Regions from separate parts of the Halalkalibacter kiskunsagensis genome, predicted to be linked through region 2. Evidence: predicted binding sites of a transcription regulator. Region 2 holds the regulator's gene; each other region holds the start of a gene.
What was found. The regulator LexA, encoded in region 2, represses DNA repair genes until DNA is damaged. The targets are predictions, from matches to a motif close to CGAACATATGTTCG.
Positions count from the first base shown of each region.

Region 1: a site for LexA is predicted at 2,179-2,192, ahead of parE (DNA topoisomerase IV subunit B). Genes of this name have one in related genera too.
Region 3: a site for LexA is predicted at 1,318-1,331, ahead of SLH51_RS22770 (DNA polymerase IV). Genes of this name have one in related genera too.
Region 4: a site for LexA is predicted at 3,088-3,101, ahead of SLH51_RS13055 (YolD-like family protein). Genes of this name have one in related genera too.

Region 1 is NZ_JAXBLX010000045.1:13,561-17,876, reverse strand. It holds gene parC (DNA topoisomerase IV subunit A) at 1-158, opposite strand, end outside; gene parE (DNA topoisomerase IV subunit B) at 161-2,113, opposite strand; gene SLH51_RS19845 (CoA-binding protein) at 2,477-2,890, opposite strand; gene SLH51_RS19840 (DUF2254 domain-containing protein) at 3,029-4,316, shown strand, end outside.
Region 2 is NZ_JAXBLX010000010.1:25,889-30,204, forward strand. It holds gene SLH51_RS07600 (hypothetical protein) at 163-372, shown strand; gene lexA (transcriptional repressor LexA) at 448-1,071, opposite strand; gene SLH51_RS07610 (hypothetical protein) at 1,220-1,456, shown strand; gene SLH51_RS07615 (YneB family resolvase-like protein) at 1,449-2,099, shown strand; gene SLH51_RS07620 (DUF896 domain-containing protein) at 2,195-2,434, shown strand; gene tkt (transketolase) at 2,574-4,316, shown strand, end outside.
Region 3 is NZ_JAXBLX010000065.1:17,328-21,643, forward strand. It holds gene SLH51_RS22760 (tripeptidase T) at 1-823, shown strand, start outside; gene SLH51_RS22765 (hypothetical protein) at 928-1,128, opposite strand; gene SLH51_RS22770 (DNA polymerase IV) at 1,359-2,543, shown strand; gene SLH51_RS22775 (hypothetical protein) at 2,609-3,703, shown strand; gene SLH51_RS22780 (SRPBCC family protein) at 4,103-4,316, shown strand, end outside.
Region 4 is NZ_JAXBLX010000020.1:35,233-39,548, forward strand. It holds gene SLH51_RS13040 (restriction endonuclease) at 1-795, shown strand, start outside; gene SLH51_RS13045 (hypothetical protein) at 971-1,375, shown strand; gene SLH51_RS13050 (hypothetical protein) at 2,380-2,583, shown strand; gene SLH51_RS13055 (YolD-like family protein) at 2,703-3,050, opposite strand; gene SLH51_RS13060 (hypothetical protein) at 3,258-3,458, opposite strand; gene SLH51_RS13065 (CBO0543 family protein) at 3,668-4,228, opposite strand.

The DNA of each region.
Region 1 (4,316 bases), on a different contig from region 2:
TTGTACATCGCATATAAAATACGTCGTTGTACAGGTTTCAAGCCATCTCTTGCATCAGGTAATGCTCTTTCTTGAATTATATATTTACTATAGCGACCAAAACGATCGCCAATGACTTCTTCTAAGGGAAGGTCTAAGTAACGCTCTGTTTGTGCCAAGCTTACTCCTCCTCTATAATAGCTAAGTTTTCATTTTCTAAGATGTTTGCATCTTCTTCCATTCCAAAGGCAACGTGAGACTCAATCCATTTTCGTCTAGGTTCAACTTTATCACCCATTAATGTTGTTACTCGTTTCTCTGCACGAGCAGCATCATCAAGTTTCACGCGAATAAGCGTTCTAGTCTCTGGGTCCATTGTCGTTTCCCATAGTTGCGTAGCATTCATCTCTCCAAGACCTTTATAACGTTGAAGTGTATAGCCTCGACCCACTAACTTTGTTGCTTTATCTAGTTCACGTTCGTCCCACGCATATTCAATTACCTCTTTCTTTCCGCTTCCTTTGCTAACTTTGTACAAAGGTGGTAAAGCAATGTACACTTTGCCAACATCAAATAGTGGACGCATATACCGGTAAAAGAAGGTTAGCAAAAGGACTTGAATATGAGCACCATCTGTATCAGCATCTGTCATGATGACAATTTTATCATAATTGACATCATCTAATGTAAAGTCAGCTCCAACTCCAGCTCCAATTGTATGGATAATCGTACGTATTTCTTCGTTTTTCATAATGTCTTCAAGTTTTGCTTTTTCAGTATTGATTACTTTTCCACGGAGGGGAAGTACAGCCTGGAACTTACGGTCACGGCCTTGTTTAGCCGAACCTCCAGCTGAATCACCCTCAACTAAATATAGTTCATTTCTTTGCGGGTTTTTCGATTGGGCTGGAGTTAGTTTCCCACTTAAAAGAACATCTCTTCGTTTGCTCTTTTTTCCATTGCGCGCATCTTCTCGAGCTTTTCTGGCCGCTTCTCGGGCTTGCTGTGCTTTTAAAGATTTTTTGATCAGCATCATACTAACATCAGGATTTTCTTCAAAGAAATAGGATAGCTTTTCTGAAACGACACCATCAACTGCTGATCGTGCTTCTGAGGTCCCTAGTTTCCCTTTTGTTTGTCCTTCAAATTGTAGCTTTTGTTCAGGAACTCGAACGGAAATAATCGAAGTAAACCCTTCGCGAATATCTGACCCGTCTAGGTTTTTATCTTTTTCTTTTAATAGCTTTACTTTTCTAGCATATTCATTGACTGCACGTGTCATGGCTGCTTTTGCACCGAGTTCATGTGTGCCACCATCTTTTGTACGTACATTATTTACAAAGGATAAGACATTTTCCGTATATCCATCGTTAAATTGAAATGCGAACTCAACTTCAATATTATTTTGTTCTCCTTGAAAGAAAACAACTGGACTTAATGTTTCTTTATCCTCATTTAAATATTCTACAAACGCTTCAATCCCGTTTTCGAAATAGAATTCTTGCTGGGTACCTTCTCCGCGCAAATCAACAAGCTCTATTTTTAATCCTTTTAATAAGAAAGCGGCTTCACGCAGACGCTCTGTCAAAGTTTCAATGTTATACGCTGTTGAACTAAAAATTGTCGTATCAGGCTTAAAGTGAATCATTGTTCCTGATTTGCGTGTTTTCCCTACTTTCTCTAAAGATGTAACTGGTTTTCCACCATTTTCAAAACGCTGTTTATAAGTTTGTCCATCTCGTCTTATTTCTACAACGAGCCATTCAGAAAGTGCATTTACGACCGAAGCTCCTACACCGTGAAGACCTCCACTTGTGGCATATCCACCTTGACCAAATTTCCCACCAGCGTGAAGGACGGTCAAAATAACTTCAGGTGTTGGCTTTCCCGACCGGTGCATACCTGTTGGCATCCCTCGTCCTTCATCCGTAACAGATATACTATTATCATTGTGAACCGTAACGTTTATGTATGATCCGTGTCCAGCTAATGCTTCATCAACGGAGTTATCAACTATTTCATAGACAAGATGATGAAGACCGCGCGCATCCGTACTTCCTATGTACATCCCAGGGCGCTTTCTAACGGCTTCAAGACCTTCTAACACTTGTATTGATTCATCGTTATAATCCATAGTTTGTTTCTTAGTCAAATTTTGGTTCTCCTTTCAACATGCTACTCCAAGTATTGTAGCACAAGCGAACGAATGTTTTGATCCTGACGACAGTGCTGCTTAATCTATTGTAGCGGTTATTTCAGTATTCGCAACCTCTTTTCCATTATCCTGCATTTTCTTCAACATTCAAAAAAAGAAAAAGAAGTGCTAAATAACCTTATTATCCTTAGTTAAGATAAGATCCATGCTAGTCAGAATTATGTAAAAAAATCCTTACACCTGTAGCCCTACTACGAGTAAACTTCTCATAGTAGGGCTTACAGAGTTCGCTGCTAATGCCAAGTCCCATCTAATTCGTGTGAGACAGACTTTTCAAAACATTTATTTCCATTTTGCATGTTCGACTTTAATACATCGATTCATCACTGTTTTTATTCCTTTTTCTGTTAACATTTCATATGCTTCTTCATTTTCTAAACCAAGTTGTGCCCAAAATGATTTTGCTTCTACTTCGATTGTCTCTTTTGCAACCTCTGGCAAAAATTCACTCCGTCTAAAAACATTTACAATATCAATGTCCCCTTCAATTTCTTTTAAGGAGCCAACAGCTTTTACTCCTAAAACTTCATCAACAGAAGGATTAACTGGAATAATCTCATACCCAGCATTTTGCATTGCTTCTGATACCATATAAGACGTCCGGTCAGGGTTTGCAGAGAGCCCAACGACTGCTATACGTTTGCTCTCTTGCAATAATTGTTTGATTTCCTCATTACTTGGATACTGAATACTCAACATCATCACTCCTTCAGATTTATCGTAATCTTTTCAGCGCATTACATATATATTCCTACAATGACTGAAAAAAAAACGTTTAATTTTATCAAAATAGCAAAAACTAACAATATCTATATGCAAAGGGAGGACAAAAATTTGAAAAATCATCCCATGTTGCTTATGTTACGCTCTCATTTTTGGTTTATCCCTGCTTTATATGGAACGGTCTCTATCGTTGTAGCTGGAGTGAGTGTATATATCGATTCAATTATTAAAAAAGACTTTTTACCTACTGTTTTTATTGTAGACTTGAGCCTAGCACAAACGTTATTAAGTACAATCACATCATCCCTCTTAACAATGACGACCATTTCATTCTCAACAATCATGGTCGTACTAACAACATATTTATCGCAATTTTCACCACGAACGATGCAAGATTTCTTAACAGATGTACATACTCAACGAATTCTTGGTGTTTTTATTGGTGGTTTTGTCTATTCATTAATCTTATTATTGCTATTGCGCGAATCGAATCAGCAATTTCACTTTCTCTCTCCGACTTTAGCAGTGGTTTATGCCATTATTTGTGTTGGTTTCTTTGTATTTTTTGTCCATCATGTTGGGAGGTGGATACAAGTTAGCAATTTAATTCATCATATTACAACGAATACTATTAAATCCATTCATGAAAATTACGAGGATGCAAAGATTCAAGCAGCTGATGAGCCTTGGAAAGATTGGGAAAGTGAAGAACTTAACTTAGTGGAACCGAGTTATATGCCCGCTGCAAAATCAGGATATTTGTTGGTCATTGAACTTGATAAATTAGTTGAGCTAGCAAGTACAGATAACATCATTGTTAAAGTCGAAGTGGGACTTGGTGATTTTATAGAAAAAGGATCACCTATTCTATCTTTTTGGGGGAGTGAAAAGAATTTAGATCAGTCTGATTACCAAGCTTTATTTCATGTTGGAGAAGAGAGAGCAACGATTCAAGATATAGATTTTGGACTGACAAAACTAGTGGAGATCACATTACGCGCCCTCTCACCCGGAATAAATGACCCGAATACTGCGATTAGCGGCATTCGCGCTCTTGCAAGGATTTTAACCGTTTTAGCAAAAAAGAACCTTCACCGCTCCTTTTACAATGACGAACACGAGAGCCTTCGTGTTATGGTGAGGCAACGACATTTTGAAGATTATCTTTACCGTTGCTACTACCAAATACGTCATTACGGGATTGAGGATATATCTGTTGTCGCTGCTATGATTGATTCCTTACAATTAATTGCAACACAAAATGACAAAAAGACAAAAGGAATGATTTGGAAATTTTCTCGTTACATTCAGCAAGGCATAAAACAAGAATCATTACTCGAACTTGATCGAACCTATATAAATGAAAAAATCCAACAGTTAGCAATCCAAACAGAACACG
Region 2 (4,316 bases):
CTATACAACCATGTTGTATATAGATTGACCGATTGTTTTAATAATATGAGCGTAAAGATTTTGTTTTCTGAAAGTAGTGAACTGATTTCTAATAATGATATCCTTTTACTTCTGTATTGTAATCTGCTTGTCTATCACTAATAATGAATGAGAGGTGGTTAGATGAGTAAAAAGACAGTTCTCTTAATCATGTATGTTTTATCTTTCCTGTTCTTCTTACGTAGTGTATTTCGAATAATGGTGAATGAAGGAACTGGTGGCTATGGCATGGTGATTGTTAGTGCTTTAGTTATGACGCTTATTCTTCGTATTTATTTAAAAGAAAGAAGAAAAGAGAAGGAAAAGCAAGAAATTAAAACAGCATCCGAATAATTAGGATGCTGTTTTCCATTTGAGGAAAACGAACTAAAAAAGAACCTGCCCAAGAAATGACAAGTTCACTTACCTTTAATGTATAGTTCGAAATACGCCAATAACTTTGCCCAGTACTGAACATTCTTTTAGTAGAATGGGAGCCATTGTTGAATTTTCTGGTTGCAGACGAATATAATCCTTTTCTCTGAAAAAGCGTTTTACTGTTGCTTCGTCATCTTCTGTCATCGCCACAATAATATCTCCATTATTAGCAGTTTGCTGCTGCCGAACAATGACCATATCCCCGTCGAATATTCCTGCTTCTATCATACTGTCCCCTTGAATGACAAGAACATACACTTTGTCATCAGAAACAAGGTGTTCTGGTAGGGGAAGATAGTCTTCAACATTTTCAATTGCTGTGATTGGTAGACCTGCAGTAACTTTCCCGAGAACCGGTACATATGTAGTCTTCTTATCTGGAAGTGAAACAGTTTCATTATCTAGTGATAATACTTCAATTGCCCTTGGTTTCGTAGGATCTCTCCTAATAAACCCTTTTTTTTCTAAACGTGAAAGATGTCCGTGAACAGTAGAACTTGAAGCAAGTCCGACAGCCTCTCCAATCTCTCGAACGGAAGGGGGATATCCTTTCTTTTTCACTTCAATTTTAATAAAGTCTAGTATTTCGAGCTGCCGTTTTGATAGCTTTGTCATATAGTACACCTCACTTACTTTCCTAATTATCTAAATTGTACCATGCGAACATATGTAATGCAAACGTTAGTTCTAAAAAAACGTTGACACAAACGAGCGTTCGTATTATCATAAACACGAACAAACATTCTTATTCGGGGTGAATACAATGATTAAACGTTTTACAAGTCAAGAAATCTTTATAATTTTAGCAGCATTGTTTGTACTGTTCTTTATGTATTTAACAATTATTATATCTGCATCGCCAATTGAAGCAAGTGATCTACATGACGAAGTTGAACTAACGGTGGCTTCTGCTGAATTTAAATCTATGTCCGAGCAAACTAGTCATAAATCTCGTTTCTTAGCCGTAAATTCAAATGATGAAAGCAATAACGATGAATAAAGCATTGATTTATTGCCGTGTTAGTACGGATAAAAAAGACCAAGAAACTTCATTAAAAAGGCAAGCAAATGAACTTGTGAAATTAGCTGAGCTGCATAATTTGCATGTTGAAGAAATTATTGAAGAAAGAGCAAGTGGATACGATGTTGATCGTGATGGAATACTTACTGTATTAACGCGTTTAGGAGAAGGAACAGTGCAAGCTCTATTGATTCAAGATGATACTCGATTAGGAAGAGGACACGCGAAAATTGCTTTACTGCACCAACTGCGAAAGTTAAATGTTCAATTATTAACAATACAAGATCATGGGGACTTAACTTTATCGGAAGCTGATGAGATGGTGTTAGAAATAGTCTCAATTGTAGAGGAGTTTCAACGGAAATTACATAATAGTAAAATACGAAGAGGGATGAATGAAGCTATTAAAAATGGTTATCGTCCAGAAGCTAATTTAAAAAGAGGGGTTAGTGGCGGGCGAATGAAAAAACAAGCTCCTTTAGAAGAGATTATCAGGCTTCGAAAAATGGATTTAACTTTTCATGATATAGCAGCAACGTTAAGAGGGTTCGGATATGATATTTCTAAAGCAACTGTGCACAGACGTTATCAAGAATATCAGAATCAGCAAATGAGCGAATAGTCGTACTTCATAAAAACAAGCTGTTTTGGTTGAAAACATAGTCCTGATCATGTAAAGTAGGGAAATGAATGTTTGTTGAAAGAGAGGGTTTTTACGTGCTATCAAAGGAAAAACTAAATAGAATTAATGAATTGTCTAAGCGGGCGAAAACGACAGGATTAACGAAACAAGAAGAAAAGGAACAACAAACGCTTCGCAAAGAGTACATCCAGACATTTCGGAAGTCGTTCAAAAACCAGCTACATTCCGTCACGGTTGTGGATGAAAATGGAAACGATGTTACTCCAGACACGTTAAAAGAAAGCAAAAAAAATCAAAATAAACCGATGCATTGATCAGTCTCCAGTTTAGTCTTTGGAGGCTTTTTTGTGTAAACCTTCCTTCTGTTTGAATGCTTGTGAAAATTAAGGATAAAGTATAAGATGAAAAAGGTAGATATACATTTTAGTTTATTATGGAAGGTAGGGTATTATTATGTCGAAACAAGTAGATCAACTTGCCGTCAATACAATTCGTACATTATCGATTGATAGTGTGGAAAAAGCCAATTCAGGCCATCCGGGGATGCCAATGGGGGCAGCACCTATGGCGTATAGTCTTTGGACACAATTTATGAATCATAACCCAGCAAATCCGGATTGGGCGAATAGAGATCGCTTTGTGCTATCTGCAGGTCACGGATCAATGTTACTATACAGCCTATTACATTTAACTGGCTATGATTTGTCTTTAGAGGAGTTACAAAACTTCCGTCAATGGGGAAGCAAAACACCAGGCCATCCTGAATATGGGCATACACCAGGTGTTGAAGCAACAACTGGACCTCTCGGACAAGGGGTAGCAATGGCGGTTGGAATGGCGATGGCAGAACGTCACTTAGCAAGCACTTACAACAAAGACGATTTCGAAGTTGTCAATCACTATACATATTCTATTTGTGGTGACGGAGATTTAATGGAAGGTGTTTCGGCAGAGGCAGCTTCACTAGCTGGGCATCTTAAATTAGGTCGTCTGGTCGTTCTTTATGATTCAAATGATATTTCATTAGATGGAGATCTTCACATTTCGTTCTCAGAAAGTGTGGAAGATCGTTACAAAGCTTACGGTTGGCAAGTGATTCGTGTAGAAGATGGAACTGATTTGGATGAAATAAATCGTGCTATAGAAGCAGCAAAGCAAGATGAGCGTCCAACTTTAATTGAGGTGAAAACAGTTATTGGCTATGGATCACCTAATAAATCAGGGAAATCAGCTTCGCATGGTGCACCACTTGGAAAAGACGAAGTGCTTCTTACAAAGTCCTCGTATGACTGGACACATGAAGAGGAATTTCATGTTCCTCAAGCTGTAAGTGAATTATTTTCTTCTGTCAAAGCAGAAGGGGAGAAAAAAGAAGCAGAGTGGAATGAACTTTTCGCAAAGTATAAACAAGCTTATCCTGAATTAGCTGCTCAATTTAAGCGTTCGATTACTGGAGAATTACCTGAAGGCTGGGACTCAGAAGCGCCTGTTTATGAGCCTGCTTCAAGCGTAGCAACTCGTTCTTCTTCAGGCGAAGCATTAAACGCTTTTGCTAAAGCGGTTCCTGAATTGTTTGGAGGATCTGCTGACCTTGCTGGATCAAATAAGACATACATGAAAGATTTAGGTGACTACTCCCGCGACAATTACGAGGGTCGTAACATTTGGTTTGGCGTTCGTGAGTTTGCAATGGGTTCTGCGATCAATGGGATGGCACTTCATGGTGGATTAAAAGTATTCGGTGCTACATTCTTTGTATTCTCGGATTATTTACGTCCGGCTATTCGCTTAGCGGCATTAATGAAACTGCCAGTTATTTATGTCTTTACTCATGATAGTATCGCGGTTGGAGAAGACGGACCAACTCATGAACCGGTTGAACAACTCCCAGCACTACGTGCGATGCCTGGCTTGTCTGTTATTCGTCCTGGTGATAGTAATGAGACAGTTGCTGCTTGGAAAGTTGCTCTTGAAAGTAAAGATACTCCAACAGCGCTTGTATTAACTCGTCAAAACTTAAAGACGCTAGATCATACTGCTGAGCTTGCATATGAAGGCGTTAAGAAAGGTGCTTATATTGCTTCTAAATCAAGTGGGGAAACGGACGTTCTTTTACTTGCATCTGGTTCTGAAGTACCTTTAGCAGTTGAAGCTCAAATGGCGCTAGAAAAAGATGGCATTCATGCAGACGTTGTA
Region 3 (4,316 bases), on a different contig from region 2:
TGGGACGACCATTCTTGGTGCAGATGATAAGGCAGGAATTGCTGCGATGTTTGAAGCAATCCGTGTTCTGAAAGAAGAAAATTTAGAACATGGAACGATACAATTTATTATTACAGTTGGTGAAGAATCTGGATTAGTAGGAGCGAAGGTAATAGATCCTTCTTATTTAAAAGCAAAGTATGGGTTTGCTCTTGATAGCGATGGCCCTGTCGGAAATATCATTGTTGCTGCTCCGACTCAAGCAAAGGTAAATGCGACGGTCCTTGGAAAAACAGCACATGCTGGAGTTGCCCCAGAAAAAGGGATTTCTGCGATCACGGTTGCAGCCAAAGCAATTTCGAAAATGCCCCTTGGCAGAATTGATGAAGAAACAACAGCAAATATTGGACGTTTTGAAGGAGGAACGCAAACGAATATCGTTTGTGATCACGTTTCGATTTTAGCTGAGGCTAGGTCTTTGATTCCTGAGAAAATGGAAGCACAAGTTGCAGCAATGAAAGATGCATTTGAGTCCACAGCTTTAAAGATGGGGACAACGGCAACCGTAGAAGTAGATATTATGTATCCTGGCTTTAAACTTGGTGATGGTGATGAAGTCGTTGAGGTAGCTAAAAAAGCAATGACTTCTATCGGGAGAACACCAGAGCTTTTGCAAAGTGGCGGTGGGAGTGACGCAAATATTTTTGCTGGTCATGGTGTCCCGACAGTTAATTTAGCGGTGGGGTATGAAGAAATACATACGAAAAACGAACGTATGCCAATCGCTGAACTTGTGAAATTATCTGAGGCTGTAGTGGCAGTTATTAAAGAAGTATCAAAATAAACAAGATTAATGAAGAAAGAGCGATTCAACGTTTGAATTGCTCTTAGTTGTTCGAGAAGTAAGCGAACGTTTGAAAATAATTTGAAAAATTATTATTAAATAAGTTAATGTAAGGTTTTATAAGCATCGGGTCGTCCAAGTTCCATACATTCTAAAATGTGTTCTTCCGAGTCACCAACAATAGCTGAGACTTCTGCTATTGTTGGTGACTTTCCTTTTTCTTTACGAGAGATATTTTCAAGGAGCAATATGTGGTCAAATAAAGCTGAGTAATGCAAATAATCTTTTCGCTTTTTATGTTTCATACATGGCTCACTCCTTTAAAAGTCTTTCTAGGATCTGTTTTGATAGCGAAGTGCCAGTTATAAGTTCTTGCCCATCATTTTAAAGGTGCATATCTAGGATAAGCTAGTTTTCTAACGCTTACTACTTAAAGACCATATCATTACCTTATCGAAATCGAACTAGTTATGCAACATATTATCTTTTGAAAACGAACGTATTTTCGTATAATGAGACTAAGGAGGTTAGTAGGATGAATCGTGCACGTTTAATTTTTCATTTGGATATGAATAGTTTTTTTGCATCTGTTGAAATCGCTCATGATCCCACGTTAAAAGGAAAGCCAGTGGCCATTGCCGGAAACCCTGAAGAACGCAGAGGAATTATCGTAACTAGTAGTTATGAAGCAAGAGCAAAAGGAGTAAAAACAACGATGCCCATTTGGCAAGCGAAGAAACTATGTCCTACTTTGTTGATCCTAAGACCAAACGGTGATCGGTATCGTGCTGCTTCAAAAGCATTATTCGATATACTTTTTACATACACACCCCTCGTAGAACAAGTATCAATTGATGAAGGCTACTTAGATCTCACTTCCTATTTGAAAGAGATTCACCCAATGTTGCTTGCTGTTAATATTCAGAAGAGAATACTTGAAGAATTAAAACTACCTTGTAGCATTGGAATCTCTCCAAATAAATTTTTAGCAAAAATGGCTAGTGATATGAAAAAGCCAAATGGAATTACAATCTTACGAAAACGAGACATAGAGAATAAACTGTGGCCGCTTCCGATCGAGGAGATGCATGGAATAGGAAAACGGACTGTTGAAAAGTGGAGGAAGTTAGGTCTGAGTATGATTGGAGATTTAGCCAAAGCTGACAAAGAACTACTGATGAGAAAGTTTGGAGAGCGTGGTCTTGTGCTTCAAGAGCGAGCGAATGGACATGATGGCCGTCCGGTTAACCCACATGCCTATTCGGTATACAAGTCGATTGGTCACTCATCGACGCTTCGAAGTGATACGAAAAATAGACAAATGATCCGAGCGACATTCGATGATTTAGCTAAACGTGTTCATTTAAGATTACGGAAGAAAGAAATGTTTGCAAAAGGGGTGCAAATAACCATTCGTTATCACGATTGGAAAATGATTACTAGAAGTCGGAAACTAGTGAATCCAATTCAATCACCGGACGACTTAATGCGTGAGGCAAACATTCTTTTTGAGAAAGCTTGGAATGGAGAAGCTGTTCGTCTGTTAGGGATTAGTACATATGATTTACTTGAGAAAAAATATGCGTATAAACAATTAGATTTGTTTACGTATCAAGAAGACATAAAGCAAGAAGAAATAGATAAGACAATGAATGAATTGCGAGAACGGTTTGGAGAAGATATTGTTCGCAAGGGCTGGAAAAAACAAGAAGAGGAATAAGGTAAACATCTTCGTATCTCGACCGATACTAATAGTAGACAAAAATTTAGCGGAGCGTGAACGGCATGCATATTCAACACCAAGTCCATTCATCTACTCAGCAATCTGAGCGGTCGGTTCAGATTCGAGAAGGAGACGTGTTTAAGGCAACGATAAAGGAAGGAAGAGGCCCGAGTGAAGCACTATTGTCGGTGAAAGGAAGAGAGGTGATTGCTACGTTTGAAGGAGGGGTTCCTCTCGCTGAAAAAGCGACAGTAAAAGTTTCTCGGCTCACGAGCGAAGGAGTTCATGTTACGGTTTTGAGTACGGACCAAAAAAGCGTTGGCCAAATTAGAAACCCTGACCAGAATGGGGATCAATTGATGCGACAATTGGGTGTGAAGCAATCTTCTCCAGAAGTAAGGGAGGCTATTGCAACCTTATTAGATAAAGGTGTCCCATTAACAAAAAACGCAGTTACTGAATTACAACGCTTTTTACATGCTGGGAATGTCGATAGTCGACTAAAAACGGTTCAAGCCATAGCTAACAAACGGTTGGAAGTTACTTCGGTCCATCTTCGTGCTGTTCATGAAGCACTGCATGGGCGTCCATTTAATGATGTCATTAATGACCTAGCAAAAGAATTAAATTCTGAAATAAAAGTTGAGGCAGTAGTACGAGAAAAAAGAGACGGATCTAACGAACGTTTGCAAAATAGGGGCGATGCAAACGCCATGGACAAAACTTTCGATGTGAAAACCTTGCTTCTTAGAGACTCTCACATTAAACGAGCAGTTGAACAATTGCAACCATTTGTTGATCAAACCCCACTAAAAAAGGAATCAAAGCTTTCTATTGAGCAGAGGATAACAGAAGCGGTTCAGCTTGAACAAATTGCAAAGGAACGAGTGGGAACCGCATTACAACAATTGGAAGCTACCAATACAAATAAAGAACAACAAAATACGATTCAAAATGTGCAAATGAAGGTCCAACGAGACGGATTAACCTATTTAGTGCGTGACCAAATTCATGGAACGATTCAATCATCTGAACAACTAAATAAAGTAGTGAAACAAGCTTTTCAAATTCAAGAAGCAGGGAAAGAGAAATTGCTTCAAGTGCTTGATCAACTTTCAATGATAAGTGCAACTAGAGTTGACAAAGGACAGGTATGATCACAAAAAAGAGCCACACATAGTGGAGAAACTTAGTTGGCTTAACTAAAGTATAAAGGTCTTCGAGCTGATTCATCAGAGGAATATTTATTTGTACAATTAACCATTTCCCAAAAGCAAATATCAAATAAAGAAAAATGCCACTTAAAATGCCAAGCAACCACTGTAGAAGGCTCATTCTTTGTAAAGTTGGCTTCTCGAATATCCAACTATAAATGGATAATATAAAAAGGGAGAGAGGGAAAAGAACCCAGAAATTAAATGGATGCCAAATAAAGCTTATTATGAGCAAGCATACTGCTAGCATAAACCCAAGTGCACTACATAAATCTATTTTCTTCATTTTAAACCTCTTTGCTATAAAAAAGATAAATTCCCTCATAAGGAGGAATTGGAAAGATGGATTTTCTTGTATTTACTTATAGAACTGTCGTAAAAGCATCAATCGATGACGTGTGGTCTTTCTTCGCTACAGCTGAAAACCTAGCCCAAATTACGACCTTTCCGAAAATTAATATCCAGTCAGACCCTGAAACAAAGCAAGGAAATGTAATTGTTATGAAGCTTGGTTTAGCCGGATTTTATGTGAAGTGGACGTCGCTCATTAGTGAGG
Region 4 (4,316 bases), on a different contig from region 2:
TTAGAGCTAATTAGAGATGGTAGAGCATATTCAGCTAGTGAGATTACAGAAAAGTTAGTCGATTCCTTTAAGCTAAGTGAAGAACAAAGACTTATGAAGTATGAAAATAACTCGGATATCATATTTCTTTCAAGAGTACGGAGTGTAAGGTACAGCTTAAAGAAAGAAAATTATATCGATGAAGTTAATAAGCTTACATATCAAATTACCAATGAGGGTCTTGAATTACTTAACGAAAGTAAAGGTGAGATCAAAGAAGAAATTGAAGAATTAGAGAAAGTAGTAGATCCCCTAACAATTGTTAAGGAGAAATTGGATGAATTAAAAAATGAACTAGCCGATAATTTATTGAAGCAATTAAGAATTGTTCATTGGATGAAGTTTGAGGATATTGTTGTTGAGCTACTTACTGTGATGGGCTATGGAGACGGAAAAGTTACTCAAAGATCGAATGATGAAGGTTTGGATGGAGTTATTAAAGAGGATAAATTGGGTCTAGATAATATCTATGTCCAAGCCAAACGGTATGCTGCTAATAATTCTGTTGGACGTGACGTTGTGCAAAGCTTCTCTGGCGCTTTAGATGGAAAAGGGGCACGAAAAGGTGTCTTTATTACAACCTCTTACTTTACAGATAATGCAAGAAAATATGCTGAACGACTAGAAGCGAAGAAAATTATTCTAATTGATGGTACTGAATTGTCTAAGTTAATGATTGATCATAATGTTGGTGTTGATATTAGTCATACATTTATAGTGAAAGCTATCGACTATGATTATTTTAAAGATGAATAATTTATTTGAAATTAACGAGGGTACTTATAGTAAAAGGAAGTAAAGATATTAGCCTTACAGGAATATGTGGTTATGATTAGTTTCCATGAGTATATAATAATTTCACACAGAGAAATAAGGCTTTATATAGAATTATAGCTAAAAACAATCATTTCAATGACTGGGGAAGATTCACATGGAAGAGAAAAGAGCAGACAGAAATAATAAGAAAGATATTGAATTCGGAGCAATTTTTACATTAATAGGTGTTTTTATATTTATTGTTATTGTTTCATTCGTATATTTCTCAAAAGAGGAAGAGACAACAGTAACCACAGTTCAAAGAATTATTAGCTTTAATGGTGAAGACTATGAGAAGCTCTATGCTCAGTTAGAAGAGGGAATGACTATAGAGGAAGCAAAAGGTCTCTTTAATGGAGAGCCAGATACAGTAGGAGATGAATATTGGGAAGATGGTGTAAAATATCAAACTTTTTGGTGGCATGGTGACGATGACTCTAACATAGGATGCGATTTTGTTGATGATGTTTGTGATTATAAGAATGGATGGTCAGTAGAAGGTGGACGGAAAAAAGAGTAATGAATACATGGTATGTTTAGTATTAAAAATATAAATTTTAAAGGAGCTTACCTTGTATGTACAATTGTAGCTGGTAGGTGAACCCTTTTTTTATGGAAAATATTTTAATGCTCATTTTAATACCAACTTGGTTGACTTTTGTTCCAACTATTATATACTGTGAATTAAGAAATAGGGAGCTAAGGTGTCCTACCACCTTAGCTCGTCCGACTAATTTACTAAGTAGCTCACCTTGTGTTTTTGGGAATAAGGGTGGGCTATTTTGCTATTTGTAGAACAAATTGTAGAGTCAGAATAAGTAATGATCCAGCTGTAAATAAGAGCATTAACAAATTTGTATTTTTCTTCAATACTACCACCTCCATTGCTATTCTAGTTGAAGTGGACAATGCTCGTCCCTTTCACTGAGCTAACCTTACCACATAAATTGAATCAGATTCAATATATTGTGCTCATTTTTATTTTGAATACACCATATATTGTGTCCGATTCTATTTTGATGCTATTTGTCAACTTTGCATTGGGTTAAAAAAGGTAGTACTAATGAAATAAAGTGAGTTTATTCCATATTTTCACGTTATTTTGAATGAATTTTAGTATTGTAATTATTGGTTTGATTGCAACTTCTTGCGCTATTTAAAATTGAAAGCATAATAAAAATTGCTTAATAAAATAATACTTAGAGCTGAATTGGAGGAGTAAGCGTTAAATGACTCCTTTTTGTCTCGTTTGAGCATATCGTACTAAGAAGGAGTCTGTAATTTTATTTGGATGAAGAATGATACTTTTTTTGCTAAAATAATAATAAGCCCTCATTACCATCATGTGAGGGCTTTTACATGGTTAGACATAATCTATTCGCGAGATGTTTGTTCACTGTATAGAAACCATGTTAATTAAATATTATCCAGTAAATGTAAATATTATTCATGTTAGATAATCAGACTTAATATGTTGAGGTATGTCTCTTTTTAGCTATTATTAAATAAAAAGGAGACATACCTATGCAAATTAATGAAACTCCTGCTTTCTCCCCGACATTACATACGATACAAGCTTTCAGAAAGCTCTTTGAAATTGAAAATATACTACGTAATCTAATTGTTGAATTTAATCCTGATTACAAAAAGCGTGTATACAATCCAACGTTAGGTACTCTTATTAGCATAGGTGAAAAAGTTGTTCCACGAAAAAGTATTAACAGGTGACACGTTATCAAAACTTTATTGGGTCATTGATATCAGAAATAAAGTTTGCCATATGGATAATGTAACTGAGAGAGAGTATAACCGTATAAATGAATGCTGGAAGTCTTTGATGACCAACTTTAAAGCCTTTCAACACTCTTCAGACAATCAATATCCACAAACTCAAAGTCATCATCATTAAGCCTTATTTTAATCCGCTTTGACTGCATATCTACCCTGTCGATAACCCCGACTACATCTTTATAAAAACCATCATTCCAGTAAGATAGAGAAATTTGCAATTCGTAATTGAGTGAGTCCATAACTACAATTCCTATTTCCTGCAATTCCTGTTCTTCTAATTCAGGCTTAGGTACTTTCTTGTGTTCTTCTTTAAGCTTTCTAAGTGCTTCAACGTGCTCGGGCAGCATAATACGTGAGCCTTCCCAGCGCATATTAGATCCTTTTGATATTTTATTATGTAACATTGAGAACACCTCACTTATAATGTATCCCTATTATATGCGAATATATGTTCGTTCATCAATCAAAAAGTAAAGCCCTCACTAAGATGGCAAGTGGGGCTTTCTTACATGGTAAATTGATTTTTTTTTGGGTGTTTGCTATTGATGAGAGCAACCATGTTAACATTATGATATCCAATTAATTGGAAAAATATTCTGTGTCTAATTTCCTTATTGTGGCGGTTTGTTATATGCAAAAAGACCCATGTACTCTATGCCTAATAATTCTTTCCTTTCCTGTTCAGCGATTTGTAATAGCTTGCTTTTTGCTACATCGGCAGATATGTTATTTTCAATATTAATTTTGGCTTCACGCTTCTCAACTACACCATCTTTGTCTTTTAATTCAATCATAAACGAATGATAATTCATAAAAATCAACTCCAATTAATCCAACTTTATTAAGTGTATACATTTTGTTTGCACACTATAATTCCTTTTCAATTCCTTCTCAATACGCCACTAATATCACAGTGTAGACGACTTCTTGTTTCACTAACGCTACCCTTTAGAATAAGAAATCTTTATAACCACTTGATTTCAATTTCTCTATTGAAGTTGGCATCATTAATGATTAAGGGTTAAATATCGTTAAAAGTTTTAGCTTTACTAATTCTGTATGCAACTAAGTAGATAACAATATAAATTGGGAATGAATAAAAAGGAGTCCATTGCCCAGATGAATATAATCCTATCCATTCAATTAAAGGTTCACCTATAAAAGAGATAAATGTTGAATATATAATCGCTTTTAAAAAAGGATGTAATGTTGGTTTAAATTGTAACCACAGCATAGTTATTACTGGTATCAAGGAAAAATCCCAAGGAGAAAAGCTGGGAATAGTAGGGAGGAGTTTACCAGAATAATGCCATACTCCGAAAACCACCCCTAAGAAGTCTAACCATGAAGTAACAAGCATCGTAAAGCTTCCTACCAGAAGAAGTCTTGCCTCACTACCTCTTTTGCGAAATAAAAACCAAAGAACCCATGGAACAACCGCTAATGCAGATGAAAGCCAAAACTCCCAATGCCATAAGGTATTTTCTTGCCAATACTTTAAATACTCCATTTGAATTTGATGAATTTGATGATAGAATTCTCGTGATTTTTCTATTTTGTCAGTATCAAGTAATGGTTTCATCTAATATAATTCACCTTTCCCTAGTACTTCTTACGCACCATTATGTCCTGTAATTATTATGCTATTCTGCTTCTTAGTTTAAATATTA